Regions from separate parts of the Paenibacillus sp. 11B genome, predicted to be linked through region 2. Evidence: predicted binding sites of a transcription regulator. Region 2 holds the regulator's gene; each other region holds the start of a gene.
The links. Region 2 encodes NrdR, which represses ribonucleotide reductase genes. Its sites were predicted from a motif close to AACACNATATATNGTGTT; they were not measured.

Region 1 (7,164 bases), on a different contig from region 2:
CCATCCGAGTTTTGGATGATTTTGAACCGTTCCCAGTGTCCGGCAGTATCCCGATTGGCAACCAGCGAATCCGCCCCACCGTTCTCTGCGCTGACAAACGTACCGTTGGCATTGGCCTTCAGACTGGACCAGATCTCTGTAAACGGAGCTGTGCCCGTATGTTTCTTGACCACATTCTGAAATGTGGTATTAGAAGCAAAGTTCGCCGTGGTGAACTTGCTCCATTTTGAAGCAATCGTTGCCGCACTGTCCGTATTCAGGTTAGGTGCCGGGTTGTTGTTATTATTGTAATAACCCCAGGTCCCGCCCCCTTTGACCTTATAACTCCAGTTCGTCCACGAAGCATTCAGTGCATTCAGACCGGACAGCCACTTCTCGGTCAGATCATCCTGACCAAACGAGAATTCGCCAGCTAACACCGGAACATTCCAATTCTTCTGATAGGACGCCATATCCTTCAACCAGCGATCCATCTCTGAATTGGTCAGATCCCAGTTGTTATAATCCGTGAATTGATAGTGATGCGTCTGATACATCACATTCGTCCAGCCATAAGTCGTTGGCGGTGAAGCTGCCCACCAGTCGAAGAATGCCGCGATGATGATCATGTGATCCGCATCCTTGGCACGAACCGCTTTGTACATGCGGTCATAGAAATCCATCTTTTGCTTGATTTGAGCTGCATTTTCACCTGTACCCATGGTTACAAGAGGTTCATTGAGCAGGTCATACGCGGCAACGGTTGGATTGCCTTTGTAACGTGTTGCCATCCGTTCCCAGATCTGAATGGTCCAGTTCTGGTATGTAGAGTTGGTCCACAGTTGGTTGGAATTCTCCTGACCGCAGGAATGCCACGGACAGGCTGCTCCCGGTGCCCCGTGCAGATCGAGAATCACATACAGGTTCCGTTTGCCCGCTTCATCAATGAGCCAGTCGAGCTTGCGGAACGTGACCGAATCAGGTTTCATGACACCACTGGTGTTCATAAAGTCCTCCCAATAGATCGGCACACGCACAACGTTCATGCCCCAGTTCTTGATGTTATCCAGATCGCCAGCCTGAATCCAGTTGTCCTGATATCCATTGATCAGGCTCTGTGCACCCGATTCTCCAAAACGATTTGTCAAAGTACGTCGCAGTGTGTATTCATCTACCGCCCCGGATGGCGTCATCCATTCTTCCTGCAGCAGCCAGCCACCCAAATTGGTTCCACGCAGGTTTACCACGTTACCTGTACCCGAATTTTTGCGGACAACCGTCCCGTTAGCTTTCAGGAAATCCCCTGATCCAAAAGCCGCTTCGGCCTTCGAAGAACCTACGGCTGAAGCCAGCAGTCCGAGCAGCAGACAGCTGCACAATAGCATAATGGTGCTCTTCTTCAACATGTTGACGCCTCCCTTAAATGGTCATAGCTTGAAGTATGACTGAACCAGGATGCAGCACTCACGACGGGTAACATAATGCTATAGAAACAGCGGGTCTACAAGTGGCAAGATTCATGGATGCACCGCTATTTATCGCAACGAAGGAGATTTATGAAATCGATTACATTAAATTGAATACAAACCCTCTATTCCTACATTATCCCCAATTATTGCTTCAATCGGTTATATCTTGTAATCGTTTTCAATTGGAATTATAATGAATTTGAATGAATTGTCAATCACTTATTTGGAGTTGTGAACCATATGGATGTCAAAATCATTGATGTCGCTGCCATTGCAGGTGTATCCCCGGCAACCGTATCACGAGTTATTAATCAGCATAGCAAGGTTAGCACCAAAACCAAAGATAAGGTGATGCGCGCCATCGAGCAATTGGGATATCACCCCAACGCAGCAGCCAAGAATCTTCGTTCACAAAGAACCATGACGATTGGTGTCATCGTTCCGGATATCAACAATTCCTATTATGCGGAAATAATCAAAGGCATTGAGAACATCGCCTACGCCCGCCATTACAAAGTCATCATATGTGATGCCCATAACCTGAAAGAGCGAGAAGTCGATTATCTTAATTTGCTGCTGGACCGGACGATTGACGGTGTCATCATTATCACTCCCATGCTGGCGGATGAGGAATTATTCAATCTCGCGGACAAGGGGTACCGTATTGGCATCGTTGGCAAATATATCGAACATGATCAGATTCCTTGTATATATACTGACAACGTGAAATTTTCCCAGGAAGTTGTTCAGCATCTGGTTGAGGCCGGACATCAAAATATCGTGTTCTTGAACGGTTATCCCGAAGCAATCGACAGCTATGAGCGGCTTGAAGGCTATTTGAAAGCCCTGCGCAAGCATCAAATTCCATTTCGTCCCGAACTGATTGAGAACGGGAACTTCAACGAGGAAGGCGGGTACGAGGCCATCAAAAGGCTGTTTAACAAAGGCCTGTCCTTCTCCGCGGTATATGCGGCCAATGATGAAATGGCCCTCGGCGTATATAAGGCATGTACAGAATACGGAATACGTATTCCCGAGCAATTGGCTATCGTAGGTGTGGACAACAATCGAATCAGCAAATACATTCATCCAACGCTAAGTTCGGTGAACCAGCCCAAGTATACGATGGGAGCCATCCTGATGGAGAAGATGATTGACATGATGAATACGAATGAATTTCAGGATAAACGCGTATTTAAAGTCGACTCGGAGCTGCTTGTTCGAGGATCGTCTTCCTTGCAAATAACAAATAAAGCGCACCCCTAACAGGTGCGCCTAATTTAATATATTTTTTTCATTTTCTTAATGCACAATGATGCTTAACGCATTCAACAATTCAGCCTGCTTCACCGGCTTGGTCAGGACCGCATCGAAGACTTCCGCTTCATACGGATCGATATGCATACCATACGGAATCAGCACAATGACCGGTGAATCGGTAATCAGGTGCTTCAGCTTGTGCACAAAATCCACAGCGCCGCCCTCCAGCAGTCCCATATCCACAACGGCCACGTCAGGCTTAAAGCCCTCATGAATCCAGTTGTACGCCTCGGTTGTAAACGAGGTCATATGCACATCCATCTTCCATCTTCGCATCAGGGAGGAGGCCCCTTGCAAAATGTCGGGATCCTTCGCAAGCAACACCTTATTGCCCCTCAGTCGGTGCTGAATATTGGCAAGCTGAGGCAGTTCCCAATGTCTGCGGAGCGGCAGGCAGATCTCGAATTCTGTTTCCTTGTCTCCCAGGCCACGCACCTGAATACGGCCGTTCATAAGGATGGCAAGGTTTTGGCTGACCGCCAAACCGAGATTGGTTCCCACCAGCTTCTGTGTACTTATATTTCCGTCTAAATTGTTAAATGATCTAAGCTTTTTGTCCGAAGACAGCATGCGACCGGTATACTTCACATGAAGTCGAAGCGTCCCCGTTTCCTCTGCATCTCCACCATCCACGGTTGCTGTAACCAACACTGATCCTGTGCGTGTTGAATCTATGGCATACTGAATGACATGGGCCAAAAGTTGTCCGATCTTGATTTCATCCCCGACGTAAACCTGAGATACATTCAGATCAAGGTTCAATCCCAGCTCAATGTTCTTGCTAAGCGCAAGTCCCACATAGAGATAAACGGTATTCTCGATCGTGGCTACCAGATCAAATGGATCATCGTGTACAACTGTTTTGCCTGCATCGTTGACGTTAAAACTCATCATGTTGTTTAGCAGTGAGAGCAGAATGTTACCGCTAGTCTCAATCATATTCACATACTCTGTCTGCTCGTCCGACATATCCGGTGTACGCATCAGATCCGTCAATCCCAAAATGCCGTTCAGCGGATTACGAATCTCGTGGCTCATCAGCGACAGCATCTGTGTCTTGGTCATTGCCTCGGATTCCGCACGTTCCTTCTCTGCCTGCAGCTGCTCCTGTAGTTGCTCCGAATCACTCAGCTTCTGCTCCTGGACCTGCAGTGTATCTTCCAGATCCACGACATACCCCAGGAAAACAGCCATAGCTTTCAGCGTCTTCATATCCGTTTCACTGATCACATAATCGGGATTGTCCATCAGACATATGGTGCCGAACGCTTCGCCTGACCTCCGCAGAATCGGAATGCCCACAAAGAAACGATTGCCCAGTTCGCTCGTTACGTTCATCGATTCCGTAAGTGGATGTTCGCATGTATCCGTGATAACCATACTGCCTTCCTTATCTCTCAATACCAGGCTGCAATATGAAGCTTCAAATGGAAGCGCACTGCCTTTGGCAATCAACTGTTCCTCTCGGTTAAAAGCCTCCATAATAACATTGGTCACGCCATCATTCGTCGCAACAAAGATAGTGTTCACCTTTAATATGCCGCTTAACACTTCTACAATATGGGACGCGGCTTCCTGGATATTTTCATAGAAGCCCCTTGTAATGCTTACCGTTCCCATGACTCACCCCTCTTGTTTTGGCTGCATTTCAAATCCGTATTGCACATGATGATTCAATCGATTAACGAGGGTTCAAATGTTCCGAAACAGCTGTCACAACCTATTCATATATGATTAACACTGTAGGAATCAAAGGGAAACATACCCGAATCCAATTTATTCCACGTACGGGAATCTGCTATGGACGTTATGATTCGATGACAGGAAAGTTTAGCAACCGCTTACCTGGCAGGTTTTCTGTCCTTATTTCTAGCTTCGTCAACTATACTGACACGGTAATAAGAAATTATACGCTTACCCTCCGCCTTTGAAAACCTTTATCATGCCAGACTAGAAAATCGCCACGTTCAACGCGCTCCTCTTATGTGACGGTTATCACACCCAAATAACAAGATATAGTTTATAAATGGATAAAGAAACTCTACATATAGTGTTCAATGAATTTACATTATCCCTATACAATCTCATTTTTTAGGAGGAATCTGATATGAACATGCTTGAGTATGCCTCTCCACCTGCGCCTGATCTGCTATCTGACCTGGGAAGACGAATTATCGGTGCAGAAGACGCTGATACGCTGAGGGAGAATGCCAATCTGAACGGAGACTCGTTCAGCGGCAAGATGAGCAGGCTCGGTTCGGAGACGGCCAAGTGGCATGCTCTGCGTCATGTGCTGCCAGAGGACCTTGCTTTAGCTGTGGAGAATGGTGATCTGTACGTACACGATCTGGATCAGTATGCCCTTGGAACGACCAACTGTATATTCATCCCGTTTGACCGACTGCTGGCCTCCGGATTTAATACTGGCAATGGTTCGGTTCGTACACCACAGACGATTATGTCTGCCATGGCGCTGGTCGCCATTATTTTTCAATCCCAGCAGAACAGCCAGTATGGCGGCGTATCGGCCAACAAAATCGACTGGGATCTGGCACCTTATGTGAAGCGATCGTTCCGTAAGCATTACCGGAAAGCACAACGGCTGTTTGGGGAAAATAACCGAATTGAGGATGAGCAGCTACATCTGAATAGTGATGAAGCGAAGGTAAAATGTCCACGAGCCTTTGCCTTTGCCTGTGAAGAAACGGAACTGGAGACCGAACAGGCTGCGGAATCGCTAATCCATAATCTGAACACCATGAGCAGTCGTGCTGGCGGACAGATTCCGTTTACTTCACTGAATTATGGACTGTGCACTTCAGCCGAAGGCCGGCTTGTCTCCCGGTCGTTGCTGCAAGCGACCATTCGTGGACTCGGTAACGGGGAAACGCCCGTGTTCCCACAGCATATTTTCCAGTGCAAACAAGGCATAAACCAATCTGAGGGAGATCCGAATTACGATCTGTTCCGGCTCGCTGTGACCTGCTCCTCCCGGCGTATGTATCCGAATTTTGTCAATGTGGATGCTTCCTTCAACCTTCCCTATTATCGGCCGGAAGATCCCGACACGATCATTGCCACAATGGGATGTCGTACACGCACACTGGCTGATCGCTTCGGACGCAATCGTCAAAGCGGTAAAGGGAACTTGTCCTTTAACACCATCAATCTGGTCAAGCTCGGCATACGATATGGGATCTGCCAGGGAACAAGAGCCATCGCTGACCGGGCCGGCTTCTATATGGCTTTGGAATCCGTCATGCACAATGCTACGGATGGACTGCTGCACCGTTATCGAATTCAGACTAACCAGCCTGCCAAAGCATCGGACTTTATGATGCGGGAAGGGGTGTGGGAAGGTGGAGAACAATTGGCTCCGAATGAACCGGTGGCTGACCTGTTGAAGCATGGTACGTTATCCCTTGGTTTTATCGGGCTTGCTGAATGTATGACCGCCCTATATGGCCGTCACCATGGACAAGACCTTCATGTACATCGAGAAGCCTTGAATATCATTCGTACGATGAGAGAGTTCTGCGACCGGATGAGTGAGTTGCATAACTTGAATATCACCTTATTCGCTACGCCCGCCGAGGGTCTATCCGGCAAATTCACCAAGCTTGATCGTGAGCGATACGGCAGCATCGCGGGGGTCAACGACAGGGAATATTACACCAATTCATTTCACATTCCGGTCTATCATACCCTTCCGGCCTATCGCAAAATTGAATTGGAAGCTCCTTTCCACAAGCTATGTAATGCCGGGGCAATCTCTTATGTCGAACTCGACGGGAATGTACGGGCCAACACCATGGCTTTCCAACGAATCGTGCAATACGCGCTGGCCCAGGATATCGGGTATTTCTCCATTAATCACCCGATTGACCGTTGTCCGGCCTGTGGTTATGAAGGCGTAATCGGAGAAGTATGTCCCGGATGTGAAGCTCATGAAAATCAGGTGCATTTCCAGAGACTGCGCCGGGTGACGGGATACCTGACCGGAGATTACAAAGTACGCTTCAATACGGCAAAGCAAGCTGAAGTACGGGATCGGGTGAAACATCGGTGAATCTGTATGGCTATATCCCCGAATCGGTGAATGAGGGAACGGGCCTGCGAGCCGTGTTGTTCATTAGCGGATGTCGACATGCCTGTCCGGGCTGCTTCAGCCCGGACTCCTGGAGCTTCCGAGCGGGTGAACCCTTCACGGAGGAACGGCAGCAGCAGATTTTGCATGAAGTGACCGCGCATCCCTTGCTGGAAGGGGTTACGTTATGCGGAGGCGATCCTTTTTTCTCTGCCGCAGATTGTGCATCCTGGGTTCGACAGCTTCGTGCGGTACGGCCTGATCTGACGGTATGGGCCTATACCGGATTTGTATATGAGGAACTTGTAG
Region 2 (7,164 bases):
CGCGTCCATTGGCCGAAGGTTTGACATAAATGTCCTTGCGATTTCCACTTAAATGGTATTTTTCGAGTAATCCTTTTTCCGTTAGAACCTTCACATTTTTGGAAAACGTGCTGCGGCTCACGCCTAGTCGTGCTGCCATTTCCGACATTTTTTCTTCCTTGTCCTCAGCTTCCAGAATGTACTCCAGCGTCTGAATCTGCGAAGCGGAGAACGTCATATTCGTACCATAACTTCGCTGCAGCTTGTAGGTGTTCGAATATGCATTACCATACTTGATGATCTTCTCAATAAGTTCCCGATGGTCGCCCATCCAGTCTAATTTCATGAATAATCCCTTTCACCTTCAAAGTGTCTCTATCTCTCTATTCCAATGTACTGAATTTAGATATGTTTTTCAATCCATGTGATCGCTTCCTCAATGACTTCATCGCGATTGGGTTCATTAAATATTTCATGCATGAGATGTGCATATATTTTCAGCGTTTTATCAGTTGAGGCAATATCACCGTAAAAGTCGCGTGAATCCTGTTCGCTCACCAGCCCGTCGTTTGCTCCATGCAGAACAAGTACAGGATCGACAAACTGCTTCGCATGTGTTTTTAACCAGGCCACTCCATTCCCCAGGCTATTAAACAAATCCACGGAAATCTGCTTTTCTACGAGCGGATCATTCACGTAAGCGGATACCACCTCCGGATCACTGCATACGCCGCTACCAAGCTCATTGGGAAAATACGTGCCCGGGGGAAGATCAAGTGGCAATTCTCCGGCAACCTTCGTATTGTAACGAGTTAACGCTCCGGATAGAACAATTCCTTTTACTTTGCCTGGATATTTCGTTCCAAATGAAGAGGTCGCGAAGCCACCCATACTATGCCCAATGACAAAAAGCGGAATATCCCCGCTCTCTTGCAAGGCTGCTTCAACAACCACATTTACATCATCAATGATCTGATGAAAATCACTGTAGAACGTACGCTTCCCTTCTGATCTTGCATGACCACGATGGTCAAAACGATATACGTTAAAACCACGTTTGTTTAGTTTATCGGTCAAATAATCATAGCGCCCGGCATGCTCACACAAGCCATGAACAATGACCACGGCTGTCTTGGCACCGCTTACAATATTTTTGCTAAAATAAAGCTGAGTTCCGTCAAAAGATTCAATTGTTGTCTCCATATGACTCATCATTCATTCCATCCCTTCATTGTGCTCAAGTATCAATCGGCATCTAACCGTCTTGAGCCATTTTTTTGGATATCCACTATTCATGGAGATTCATCAGATATTATTTCCTTTACGAATAATATTGTTTCTTATAGAAACAATATAACATCAGTCATATGCGCTGTCCAGATTAATAGGACCAGATCGAGAATAAAATGCCGTATCCGGCCAATTAGAACGTAAGCTGCAGGCTTGTTTCCGATGTAATGACCTTGCACAGAAAAAAGCCTTTAAACACACAGAAATCTTTGTGTTTAAAGGCTTTTAAGTATGGAGCCTAGGGGGATCGAACCCCTGACCTCATCGCTGCCAGCGATGCGCTCTCCCAGCTGAGCTAAGGCCCCAAAATATGAATGTAAACGGTTGTCCATCTCTGCTTCATTCCGCAGGCGACTCCTATATCATATAAAATACAGCTTTGGCTGTCAACAACTTTTTGTTGAATTTAAAGTGATTGGAGAAGAACATCCTTTTTACTGGAACACACGTTACGGTAACCCCAGATTGCTCTTCTCCCTTACCCGCTTCATTAATCCTCGATGTCTTCTTTGGACAAAAGAGATTTTAATTCTTTCATGAACATATTGATGTCTTTGAATTGGCGATACACCGAAGCAAAACGTACATACGCTACTTCGTCAACGGGAAACAGCTGTTCCATCAGCAGCTCACCAATCTGGCGGCTCTCCACTTCAGCGTCAGCTGTATTTCGCAGCGCCTTTTCTGTCTCGGAAACCATCATCTCCAGCGTTTCTACCGAGACCGGACGTTTCTCACAAGCCCGAATCAGACCACGTAGAATCTTGTCCCGGCTAAATTCCTCGCGACTGCCATCTTTCTTGATGACGATCAGCGGCGTTTCTTCCACCATTTCAAAAGTTGTAAATCGACGGCTACATTGCTCACACTCACGACGACGACGAATCGATTTCGATTCATTGGCCGGCCTTGAATCAAGCACCTTGGTGCCCAGATAGGCGCAATAAGGACATTTCAATTCAGATCACTTCCCATGTTTTACTTTTACCACAAATTCCCTGTAATCATTAGTTATGAAAATCGTATTGGCGACACATAATACTTTTACCAACCGCGAGGAGGTGAACAGCAATGGCACAAAGCAATGGTAACTCCAACAACCTGGTGGTAACTAAAGCTACCGCAGCTCTCGAGCAAATGAAATATGAAGTTGCTCAAGAACTCGGAATCAGCATTCCACAAGACGGATACCAAGGTAACATGACTTCTTACGAGAACGGTTCGATCGGTGGATACATCACGAAGCGTCTGGTAACAATTGCAGAACAGCAATTGGCTGGTCAATACCAATAATATCTGCATCGTAATACGTTAACACAGAGGAGCATGGAGCGGCCGGTGAATAACCGGTCTGCTCGGTGCTTCTACTTATTTTGGACCATGTCCAGAATGTCTTCTCTTAGAACGTATTATAGATCTTTACATATTGATTATAATAATAAATGACGCGTTGTACATAGTGCCGGGTCTCGCCAAACGGAATATCTTTGACCGTCTCAAACGAGCCGTCCCAAACACCATCCCTCAGCCATGAGTTTACTTTGCCCGGACCAGCATTGTACGCAGCAATCATAGCCGTTTCATTTCCGTCAAATTGATCTGACAGATTGCGTAGATACCAGGTACCCAACTGGATATTTCTTTCAGGCTCGTGCTTTAATTCTTCCAATGAGGTGCCCGGAATTTTGGCTTGCTCCATAATCCAGTTCGCGGTGTCGGGCATAAGCTGCATCAGCCCAATAGCCCCTCTCTTGGATTCTTTGCTTGTCTTAAAATTGGTTTCCACCTTGATGATGGAGGCTATCAGAAACGGATCGACCTCATAACTCTGAGACTGTGCACGAATCTCTTCCTTATAATGAATCGGATAGAACCATGACATCCAGTTCGTATTCAGGAACAGCACCAATACAAAAGACACAAACATCAACAACAATACCCGTTTTTTACGCAGCAATCTCATAATAGACCTTTACGATGCAAAAATGAAATAATTTGCTGCTCCGTCTCTGACCACAAGCCGCTGTTATCAATAACCACGTCAGCACGCTGCTTCTTATCTTCAATGTCCATCTGCACGTTAATACGGGCATCTGCTTGTTCCACTGTCATTGCATCCCGGCTCATCAGTCGTTCCCGCTGCACGGACCTAGGGACATATACAACCATCACTTCTTCAAAGCCCTCTTCCAGCCCTGACTCGTACAACAACGGAATATCCGATACGACAAGCTTGTCCGCATGTTCAAGCTCGTACATCGCAGCACGTTCGCGCATCTCCTTGCGGATTGCAGGATGTGTAATTGCCTCCAGCGCTTTGCGTTCCTCTGGATCCTGAAACACAATACTGCCCAACTTTTTCCGATCCAGTGTTCCGTCCTCATTCAATATGGCTTGTCCGAACCGCTGAACAGCCGCAGCCAGAACGGGATGCCCGGGCATCATGACTTCCCGGGCAATAACATCTGCATCAATGAGCAACGCTCCCTTACTGGCGAGAAAGGCGGAAACACTACTTTTGCCTGTCGCGATCCCGCCGGTTAAGCCAATATTCATTATTTCACCTCACAACAACTTCATTATTCCCATAATCATTAATAAAAGCGCAGGTAGCACGGATAATCTTCGCATCCAACTCAGTGCAGCAAAGCGCAACCCAACCCTCATGCCCAATGACAGAAATACCCCGCTAAACAACGCAATAACTAGTGCAGTCCACAAGGTCGGGAATCCCAATAAGGCGGCCCCCAATCCTGCGCCGAAAGCATCCAGAGAAAGAGCAATGCCAAGCCACATCGCTTCTTGAACGGATATACTTCCCGAATTGTCCATATCCGCCTTTGAGGGGCTACGCAGAATCTGAATGACTACCCCCAGCTTCCGCAGCTCAAGTGTAAAGACCATTCGTTCCAGAGATCCTCCAGAAGCCGATTGCTCAAGCTCAAGTGCAAGCACCTGATTTCTGCCTTTCGACTGAACTTCTTGTGAGGATTGCGCACCACTTCGAATTGTTCCTGCTCCCTCACGCAATCCGTTGTCCGTTTCCAGCTGTTCCTTGCCTCGTTTTCGAATAAGTTGCAGCAACGACCATGCGCCAATACCAATCAGAATAACCGCTCCAACAATTGAAGCCGCATCCGGAGATACCACATGGGACAGAAATACACCTACTTGCATGGATAACGCAATAACCAGACCCGAACAGATGGAAATGACGACAATGGATAACAGCGGAATTTTAGTCCTCCGCAGTCCATATGTAATCCCAACTCCAAAACCATCTAAACTAAGCGCCAAAGCAAGCGCCAGTAATGAAATAAAATGATGCAGCACCCCGGATTCCTCCCCTGTGCGGAACTCGTTCCAACCGGCGGCTGCCAGTATGGGTATACGCCCGCTTATTTCTGCCATATCAGTATATGGAAGGAGGAGTCCAAGGGTGCTACAATTTAACGATTTCGTTCATACTGCCAAACCCATCACCGATTTAGAGCAGCGGTTGACACTTCGGACAATAATGCGTGCCCCTGCCGCCTACTACGCTCTTCTCGATTAATGTGCCACAAGTTGCACAAGGTTCAGATTTGCGTCCATATATTTTCAACTGATGCTGGAACATTCCCATCTCGCCCTGCCCATTCACATAGGACTTAATGGAGGACCCACCTGCATCCACCGCATTCTGCAGCGTAGCTACGATCGCTTCATGCAGCACGGTTAGCTGCGCTTCTGTCAATGTCTTGGCAATGGTCTCTGGATGAATGCCTGCGCGGAACAAAGCCTCGTCCACATAGATATTCCCGATGCCGACCACATATGCCTGATTTAACAACACGGCCTTAATTTTGGTTGTCCGTTTGCCAACAGCATCACGGAATGCAGCCAAAGTAAACGCGGGATCAAGCGGCTCCAGCCCTAATTTTAACAAAGGTTTGGATACCAGTTCCTCCCCTGCATTGAAGAGATGCATTGTACCGAATTGACGCACATCCTTATACCGTAGTTCTGTTCCATCGGTAAAGTGAAAGATGACATGGGTATGCTTCTCCACTTCCTCATGCTGTTGGTATACCCCGTACCTTCCTTCCATCCGCAGATGGGAGACAAGCACCAGCCCGTCCAGCAAAATACGCAAAAACTTGCCTCTGCGCTCCACACCGATCACGGTATGTCCCGCAAGTTCCATTGCAAATGCATCTATGTCGTCCGGCCGCTGAATAATCCGCGGCAAGCTAACGGTAACTGAGTCAATGGTCTTGCCAACAATAAGTTGATTCAATGTTCTTCTGACTGTTTCGACTTCCGGTAATTCCGGCATGTTGTTCTCACCTCCCCTACATTATAACGGAAGATGGCGTTCAGCGGGACCCCTTCTTGTGTCGAAAACAGCTGAAAAACAGATTGTAAAATAACGGAAAACACGCTTGAGGATCCATTATTTAGCCTCGTACCAGTTTTCCCCGTAGCTGACTTCCGCTTTCAGCGGCACAGACAGCTCCAATGCTTTTTCCATCACTGAAGGAACCAATTCTTTCATCAGTTCCAGCTCATCCGCAGGCACTTCGAATACAAGCTCATCGTGCACCTGAAGCAGCATACGGCTCTTCAGCTTGCGTTCACGCAGCGCTTCATCCATCTGTACCATGGCAAGCTTGATGATATCTGCCGCAGTTCCCTGAATCGGCGTATTCATCGCTGTCCGTTCCGCAAAGGAACGCAGGTTAAAGTTGCTTGCATTGATTTCTGGCAGATAACGACGACGTTCCAGCAGCGTTTTGACATAACCATCCTGACGCGCTTCCTTCACAATATCGTCCATGTATCGGCGCACACCCTGAAACACTTCAAAGTATTGATCAATGAACTGTGCCGCCTCCTTACGCGTGATGTGCAGGTTCTGCGAGAGGCCGTAATCACTGATGCCGTATACAATCCCGAAGTTAACCGCCTTTGCAGAACGTCGCATGTCTCCATCTACCTCTTCTGGCTTCACACCAAACACATCGGAGGCCGTCTTCGTATGGATATCCATGTCCTGGACAAAAGCTTCCTTCAGCCGCTCATCATCTGAAATATGGGCGAGTACGCGCAGTTCAATCTGCGAATAGTCTGCTGCCAGGATAGACCAGCCCGGTTCAGAAGGAACAAACACCTTCCTGATTTTACGTCCTTCCTCCATACGAATTGGAATGTTCTGCAAGTTCGGGAACTGGCTGCTCAGACGTCCGGTAGCTGCAATCGTCTGCCGGTAGTACGTATGCACTTTGCCATCCTTCTCTGAAATCTCTTTGAGCAGTCCTTCTACATATGTGGATTGCAGCTTGGCAAGTTGACGATATTGCAGAATGTGCTTGACCACATCGTTATAAGGAGCCAGCTTCTCCAATACTTCGGCGTCTGTAGAGTATCCTGTCTTTGTTTTCTTCACCACAGGCAGACCGAGTTTATCGAATAAAATCTCACCCAATTGCTTCGGTGAATTCAGATTGAATTCCGTACCGGAAAGCTTGTAGATTTCCGCCATCAACCTGCTTATATTTTCTTCGAACTCACTGCCCAAAGCCTGCAAATCTGCCGTATTAGCCTTAATGCCCTGTTTCTCCATATCAGCAAGAATACGTGACAAAGGCATCTCCAGGTCATGGAAGAGTGCGTTCATCTCATTGCACTCCAGCGCCTGCTCCTGGAGTGGAATAATCGCTGCTACTGCGGCTGCTTTACGACACAGAAAATCTCCGAGTATATCTGCCTCAGGCACCCTGTATTTTGCACCTTTGCCCATAACCGTATCATCCTCAACAAGGGAAGGCAGACCATACTTCGTAGTCAGGCCGCTAATTGTCTGATTCGATTCGGTTGGATCAAGCAAATAGGCAGCCAGCTGCACATCAAAGG
Region 3 (7,164 bases), on a different contig from region 2:
TGCGGCTGAATTTCCGCAATCAAATCGATCACTTTGAATTGATCCATCTGATACGCTGATTTGTAATAGAAGACGTTATCCTTTTGCAAATAGGGCATCGGATAATACGTGGTTGAATTGGCATAAGTTCGTGTCTCAATTTGTTCTACGATGGGCATTACACTGGATGTTGCATTTTGGATATAAGAGATGCTTGCTGTTGGAGCAATAGCCATGCGATAAGCATGATAGAGGCCATTTTCCATCACTTTAGATTTAAGCTGTTTCCAATCATCGGGCGAAGGAACATCAATTCCGTTAAACAATTGTTGTACTTTCGATGTGTTGGGACGGTAATCCGTGGTCACATAACGATCGAAATATACACCAGTCGCATAGTCGGACTTATCAAATCCATGGAACCGTTGGCCGGTTTGCATTGCAAACTCCATACTTTTCTCCAGAGAATGATAATTCATGGTCATAAAGAAGGTGCGTACAAAATCCTTGGCTTCCGTGCTCTCATAAGCAATCCTGTTTTTGGCTAAATAACCGTGCAGATTCATGGCACCCAAACCAACGGAATGCATTTCGGAGTTGGCTTTGGCTACACCTGGAGCATTGGCAACATGCGTCATGTCGCTAACGGAGGTCAGTGCGATCATTCCCTCATGAACGGATTCCTTGATCTTGCCGCTCTCCATAACATTAACAATATTGAGGGAGGCCAGGTTGCAGCTAATATCTTTGCGGATAATATCCGGTTGACCATAGTCTGTAATTTCAGAAGTCTCCTGAAGTTGGAAGATCTCTGTGCAGAGGTTGGACATTTTGACTTGTCCTACGTTTTTTAAGGCATGTGCTTGATTGGCATTGGTTTTATTAATGATATAGGGATAGCCGGATTCAAGTTGAATCATCGCTATTTTGGTCAGCATATCCCGTGCACTCAACGATTTTTTCTTCTTCACACGATCGTCAGCCAGCAACGTATCATACATCACATCCAGATCCATATCATCCAAATGTGTTCCATACGCCTTATAGACACTATAAGGTGCAAAGAGATACAGGGGCTCATTATCTTGAGCCAGCTTATAAAAACGATTAGGTACAATAAGTCCGATAGAGAGAGTTTTCAGACGGATTTTCTCGTCCGCATTGATCTTTTTACTGTCCAGCAGCTCCATAACGTCCCAACCGAAAATATTATAGTATGCTGCGCCAGAACCTTTCCGTTGACCCATCTGATCAGCGTAGGAGAAACCATCCTCCATCAGCTTGAGAACTGGCGTAATGCCTTTCGCAGCACCTTCGACACCTTTAATGACTTCTCCGCGAGCACGCAACTTCGACAGGTTGACAGCCACTCCACCACCGATTTTGGATAACTGCATACAAGTGTTCAGTACATAGTTTATGGAGTTCAGTGAATCATCCATTTCAAGCAGGAAGCAAGAAACCAGTTCACCGCGTCGACTTTTTCCGGCATTCAGAAAAGTGGGGGTCGCGGGTTGAAGACGCTGCTCCATCATAGAACGAGACAGCAAACAAGCCGTATCAAAATGTCCTTGACCCAGATGAAGTGCTACGGCTGCGACTCGATCCGCATATTGCTCAAGGTATGTTTTTCGGTCATATGTTCTCAACGCATAATCGGTGTAGAACTTGGACGCTGCCATATAGGAAGGAAACTTATACTGATAGCCGCGTGTAATTTCGAATACGGTTCTAACTTCGTCGGTTGTATAGGAAGCATAGAAATCCTCGTAATAATCATGTTCAATCATGAATTGGACTTGTTGATCAATGTTGGCGAATGCCATACTTTTATCTTTGATTTCTTTCATAAACTCCTCTACAGCCTCTTGATCCTTATGTAACTGGAAGAAGCCATTAGAGTCGCGCTTTAACAGCATGTTATTCAATTCAATATGGCGCAATGCGGCTCACCTCCTGTTCAAAATACTCCACATCTCTTTTGGAACCAGATAATTCAAATTTACTGATAACCGGGACGTTGTAAGAAGCAGATATCAAATCTGCACTTTTGGCAAAACGCTCACCCCAGTTACGGTTACCGCTGGCGGCCACGCCAATCAGGTATTCAGAGTTTTTTTGCAAAAAAGAAGACACCTTATCAGGTATCTGTCCAAAACCTGTTGTATATGTCACAAGTACGTACGGTTCATCAATCGTCATTTGATTCTGAATCTGAACAGCCGGCAGTTGAAGCTTGGAAATAAACCTCTTAACATTCCCGGTTATTGAATCATACACAATTAGCACTATCATATCCTCCTTGACAAATGAAAGGTGATCAAAAACAAACACTATATATAGATTATATTATTAATTTTATATCAATATATAGCTTTGTCAAATGCATTTCGGTATCGATTTTGTGAAAAACCTGAGGAATGGGCTCTATTACTAGGTTTAAAAAATTTGGGGCTTAGTAGATATCCATATTCGAAGCCATGATAATTGGTGCATGTGAGAATTGGGATTGTCATTGAGAATGATTAAGGTTGCCGACGATGTCGTAACAGCCGTCACCGGCAAGAAATAGCCTGAACATAATCGTTCATACATTGTCTACAATTCGAAAGTAGATTATCAAAAGGCATGGCTCTATGGAGTCATGCCTTTTAAGTGTGATGAAGGTATGCTGATTACATATCACAAAGAAGTGGAGGTAAAACATGAACGGGACCCTGCCGCAACATAGAATATTAATTGTAGATGATGATGAACGGGTCCGAAGACTTCTTCGAATGTATTTGGAGAAAGAACAATTTATCATCGAAGAGGCTTCGTTGGGCTGGCAAGCCTTAAGTAAGCTTCATCAGGAGTCGTATGCCATGATCATTCTGGATTGGATTCTTCCCGATGTTAAGGGAATTGAAATATGCCATTACCTGCGGACAAACTTCAGCATACCCGTCATGTTTCTGACAGCCAAGTCAGAAGAAGGAAATCGGCTTGAAGCTTTCAAAGCAGGGGCGGATGACTTTGTGATGAAACCATTCAGTCCGAGGGAAGTGGTGCTCCGTATCAAAACCATGATGGCTCGTTATAACGGATTGGTCGAGCCTGCGCCAAAAGATCATTCAGCGAGCGAGGTGCTGATTTCCTCCATTTTAATCAATCCAGCTTCCCGAAGGGTCACAATAGAAGAGGAGGAAATTCATATGACGCCCAAAGAATTTGATTTGCTTTATCATCTGGCGACACACTCGGAAATAGCTTTCTCCAGGCAGGACCTGCTGCGAATTGTTTGGAAAGTGGAGCATGAGGAAGATCTGGATTATCGAACTGTAGATACTCATGTGAAACGGCTGCGTGACAAACTATCCGAGCATGTGCCGAATCGGGAAGAGTTGATTCAAACCCTGTGGGGATTTGGTTATATTCTTCGTTTGCCTCACTGATTCTTATCTTGATATGTAGGAGGAGAATATGTCTTACAAACAAATCAAGTGGATGATTCTGCTCATTCCTACCTTGACCGTTGGACTCTGGGAATATGTACGACATCAGTTTTTGCTACCCTATATATCAATGGATCTGGGCAACTGGCTGACGCCTGTCATTGTATATGTTGTGAGCATAACGTTGTTAACTCGGTTGTTTCTCATGTTGGAACGTATCCAAAAAGAGCTGGAGCATGAGCGTGAAGTCAAAGCCGCATTTGAATCTCGGGAAAAGATGGCCAAGGAACTTCATGATGGAATTGCGCAATCCCTTTTTTTATTATCGGTGAAAGTCGGACGTCTGGAGGAGCAAGCTAAGCAGGATCAACAGCTGGACGATGTGTATTCAATCAAAAAAACGGTTCATGAAGTCAATCGTTATGTGCGTCAGGCCATTGCAGATTTGCGTTATGATCCTAACGTTGATCAAGCCTTGACTATGAACGAATCGGTCACATGGATTGGTCAAATTCGAAGAATTTCCAAAGATATCCCTGTCCGAATTGAACTGGACTGGAGCATCCCGGAGGATGCATTTACTGACAAAGAGAGAGTAGAACTGCTCGCTTGTATTCGGGAGGCTCTTTTTAATATTCAAAAGCATGCATCAGCATCCCAAGCATGGATTCAGGGAAAGGGACATAAGCAGTGCTGGAATATTGCGATTCGAGATAATGGAAAAGGGTTTGAGATGAATCCTTTTGAACGAAAGGATCGATATGGATTAAAAATCATGCGAGAGCGGATGAATGAACTGAACTTTAATATGCAATTCCGAAGGGAACAGGAGCATACCGTTGTCGAATTTTCAAAGGATGGTGAGATGCAATGAGCCATACTCGCGTACTTGTTGTGGACGATCACGCTCATGCGAGAGAAGCCATATGTGAAATTTTATCCATGGATCCCAGCTTCGAAGTGATTGGCGTCGTATCGGACGGTCAGCAGGCGATTGATTATACAGAACAGTGGCTTCCCGATCTGATCCTTATGGACATTCAGATGCCGATCCTGAACGGTCTGGAAGCAACACAACGGATCAAATTGGCCTTTCCTTATGTGAAGATTGTCATGATTACCGTCTCGGATGATGTACTTCACCTTTTGGAGGCGTTGAAGCGGGGGGCTCAGGGCTATCTTCTCAAAAACCTTGAACCGTCCATGTGGCTGGAATATCTTCATTCCATCGTTACAGAAGAAGCTCCTTTGAGCCGTGAGGTGGCATACCAAATCCTGAAGGACGTCTCACTAACGGAGAAAAAAGAGCCTGATGTTCCATTAACCACAAGAGAAAAGGATATTCTATATGGTGTAGCTGCAGGATGGACCAATAAAGAAATCGCTGCAAATTATACGATTTCAGAGTATACCGTCAAGAATCACTTGAAAAACATTTTGCAAAAACTACAGGTTCAAAATCGTGTTCAATTGACACGGTATGCACTGGAGCAAGGGCTTATTACAGACCATAATCGTCTGTAATAAGCTTTTTTATTATATCCGGGCGTTCTTTCTGGTAGTGGAATGTCATTCTTTTTGCTTTTAACTCCAACGACCTCACAAATTGGACACAAAAAGTACAGTTCTATAGCCAGAATGAGCTATATGGTAAAAATTTGTTTTTATGTACACTATGGGCAGTGTGTTTCATGAAGGAGGTTATGATGTTGAACAAACGGATTGTCCTAGGAATATTACTCATTCTGGGTATACTGGCGATCCTATTACCTTATCCGCTTGATGCTGCAAACGCTGCTTCTGGAACAAAAGACGCTATTCCACTCCAGCCACTCATTGATGGTTCTAAACCTGGTGAAGTGCTTGTACTTGAGCCTGGTATGTATGCTGGTCCCGTAAGTATAGACAAGAGTATATCCATTCGAGGGGACTCGTCCGTAACAGTATTGAATACAGAAGCTGAGTCCACGATCACCATTCATTCAGATGGAGTGACATTACAGGGGTTCACGATTCAGCACTTAACGAATGAACCCACTGCGGCGATTCAGGTTGAAGGAGATCGTGCAGAGATCAGGGACCTTGATATTCAGAGTCAAAGTTTCGGAATAGTGCTGCGGGGTTCCCGCGATGGGCTCGTACATAGCAATAACATTTCATGGGCTGGATCAGAATCGGCTTCCAGTGGTCAAAAAGGGAATGGCATTGACTTGTACAATTCCCATCGTAACACCATTGAAGAGAACCAAATTACGGGCATGCGGGACGGGATCTACTTGGAGAACAGTCGCAATCTTACGGTTAAGGGTAACACGCTGCTGCATACCAGGTACGGCATTCATTGTATGTATATTGATGGTTCTTCTGTTGTGGACAATGTGGGAGAGAACAACAGTACAGGGGCCATGGTGATGGGCGTCAAGAATACGGTTGTATCCGGGAATTCCTTTCGTAAACAGAGCGAAAATGTGCATTCACAAGGGATTTTATTGTATGACGTACAGCGATCCTCAATTCATAACAATGTTGTGGAAGGTAATCGTGTGGGCATGAACATTGCCGAATCCTCAGGAAATGAAATTCGCAGCAATGCGGTGCTTCGCAATTTCATTGGTATCCAGCTCGTTCTGGCAGAGGACAACCAGTTTACTAGAAACCAATTTGTTTCGAATGTGATTGAAGCTTCAGCGATGGACAGCCGGAACAATGAGATGAAGGAGAATTACTGGGATTCCTTTCAGGGTCTCGACCTGAACGAGGATGGAATCAGTGAACTTTCCTATGAGATTAATCCTTTCTATGAGCAAGTGGTCAACCGAAATTCGGCTTATCAGCTTTTCTTTCAATCACCAGGCATGCTCTTTATGAGCAGTTTGTTTACGGAAGGCAAGGAAGAGTGGACAACCGACAGATCACCGTTAATGAGCATGAAAGCGGAATCACTGACGACGGAAACAGGTGCACAAGCGGTGAAAGAGACAACTGAGGTTTGGATCATCGGATGTATCCTGCTGGGCATGGCAACTTTTATTATGATCTATATGGGGGGATTACGAAAATGAAAATGAGAACGAAAACAACAACAAGTTTGAAAACAGTCATGGTGCTTCTCTTTGGGGTGCTGTTATTAACAGCCTGCGGAAAAAAATACGAGGCGTTGCCCATTAATGAAGACGTGGATATCTGTGCCATATGCAAAATGCAGGTGAAGGATGATGCCTATGCCACGCAGCTTACCACGAAAGACGGTAAAAATTATAAATTTGATGATATCGGTTGCATGCACCAGTGGAAAGAAGAGAACGGAACAGATAACATCGGGATGGATTTTGTTCGTGACTATAATGACAAGGAATGGATTGAATACAGCAAAGCTACTTATGTATACGATGCTTCACTGCGTACACCCATGGCCTATGGCATCCTGAATTTTAAGGATAAACAATCTGCCGAAGCTTTTGTTACTGAGCAGGGTGTGGGAACGATCATGACCGCTGAAGACCTCGCCTCCCACGACTGGAAACAAAACACAGAGATGATGGATATGATGGGTGAGCATGGCCATTCCGAAGAGGGAATGGGTGAAGGCATGCATGAAGGAACACATGAGGAAAGCGAATCCACGGAAGATTCAGGCCACAAGTAATGGTCAATAAAGATGGTGATCCATGATGGGAGATATGTTGCAAGTCGTTCGACGAGAAATGAAAATGGGGTTTCGCAATCCTTGGGCCTATTCATTTTTGATTCT

Region 1: the regulator NrdR is predicted to act here: its motif matches at 4,806-4,823, upstream of Q0V21_RS19980 (anaerobic ribonucleoside triphosphate reductase).
Region 3: the regulator NrdR is predicted to act here: its motif matches at 2,309-2,326, upstream of nrdI (class Ib ribonucleoside-diphosphate reductase assembly flavoprotein NrdI).

What each region holds. Positions count from the first base shown of each region.
Region 1 covers NZ_JAUKNS010000004.1:660,398-667,561, forward strand. Annotated here, with positions in the region: gene Q0V21_RS19965 (cellulase family glycosylhydrolase) at 1-1,385, opposite strand, end outside; gene Q0V21_RS19970 (LacI family DNA-binding transcriptional regulator) at 1,689-2,714, shown strand; gene Q0V21_RS19975 (histidine kinase dimerization/phospho-acceptor domain-containing protein) at 2,751-4,388, opposite strand; gene Q0V21_RS19980 (anaerobic ribonucleoside triphosphate reductase) at 4,876-6,837, shown strand; gene nrdG (anaerobic ribonucleoside-triphosphate reductase activating protein) at 6,834-7,164, shown strand, end outside.
Region 2 covers NZ_JAUKNS010000002.1:1,326,900-1,334,063, forward strand. Annotated here, with positions in the region: gene Q0V21_RS14360 (MarR family winged helix-turn-helix transcriptional regulator) at 1-325, opposite strand, end outside; gene Q0V21_RS14365 (alpha/beta hydrolase) at 382-1,191, opposite strand; tRNA gene Q0V21_RS14370 (tRNA-Ala) at 1,502-1,574, opposite strand; gene nrdR (transcriptional regulator NrdR) at 1,760-2,227, opposite strand; gene Q0V21_RS14380 (alpha/beta-type small acid-soluble spore protein) at 2,341-2,562, shown strand; gene Q0V21_RS14385 (lytic transglycosylase domain-containing protein) at 2,669-3,232, opposite strand; gene coaE (dephospho-CoA kinase) at 3,229-3,825, opposite strand; gene Q0V21_RS14395 (manganese efflux pump) at 3,835-4,602, opposite strand; gene mutM (DNA-formamidopyrimidine glycosylase) at 4,757-5,587, opposite strand; gene polA (DNA polymerase I) at 5,705-7,164, opposite strand, start outside.
Region 3 covers NZ_JAUKNS010000001.1:378,531-385,694, reverse strand. Annotated here, with positions in the region: gene nrdE (class 1b ribonucleoside-diphosphate reductase subunit alpha) at 1-1,922, opposite strand, end outside; gene nrdI (class Ib ribonucleoside-diphosphate reductase assembly flavoprotein NrdI) at 1,909-2,268, opposite strand; gene Q0V21_RS01675 (response regulator transcription factor) at 2,685-3,413, shown strand; gene Q0V21_RS01670 (sensor histidine kinase) at 3,442-4,287, shown strand; gene Q0V21_RS01665 (response regulator) at 4,284-4,937, shown strand; gene Q0V21_RS01660 (right-handed parallel beta-helix repeat-containing protein) at 5,117-6,475, shown strand; gene Q0V21_RS01655 (nitrous oxide reductase accessory protein NosL) at 6,472-7,059, shown strand; gene Q0V21_RS01650 (ABC transporter permease) at 7,085-7,164, shown strand, end outside.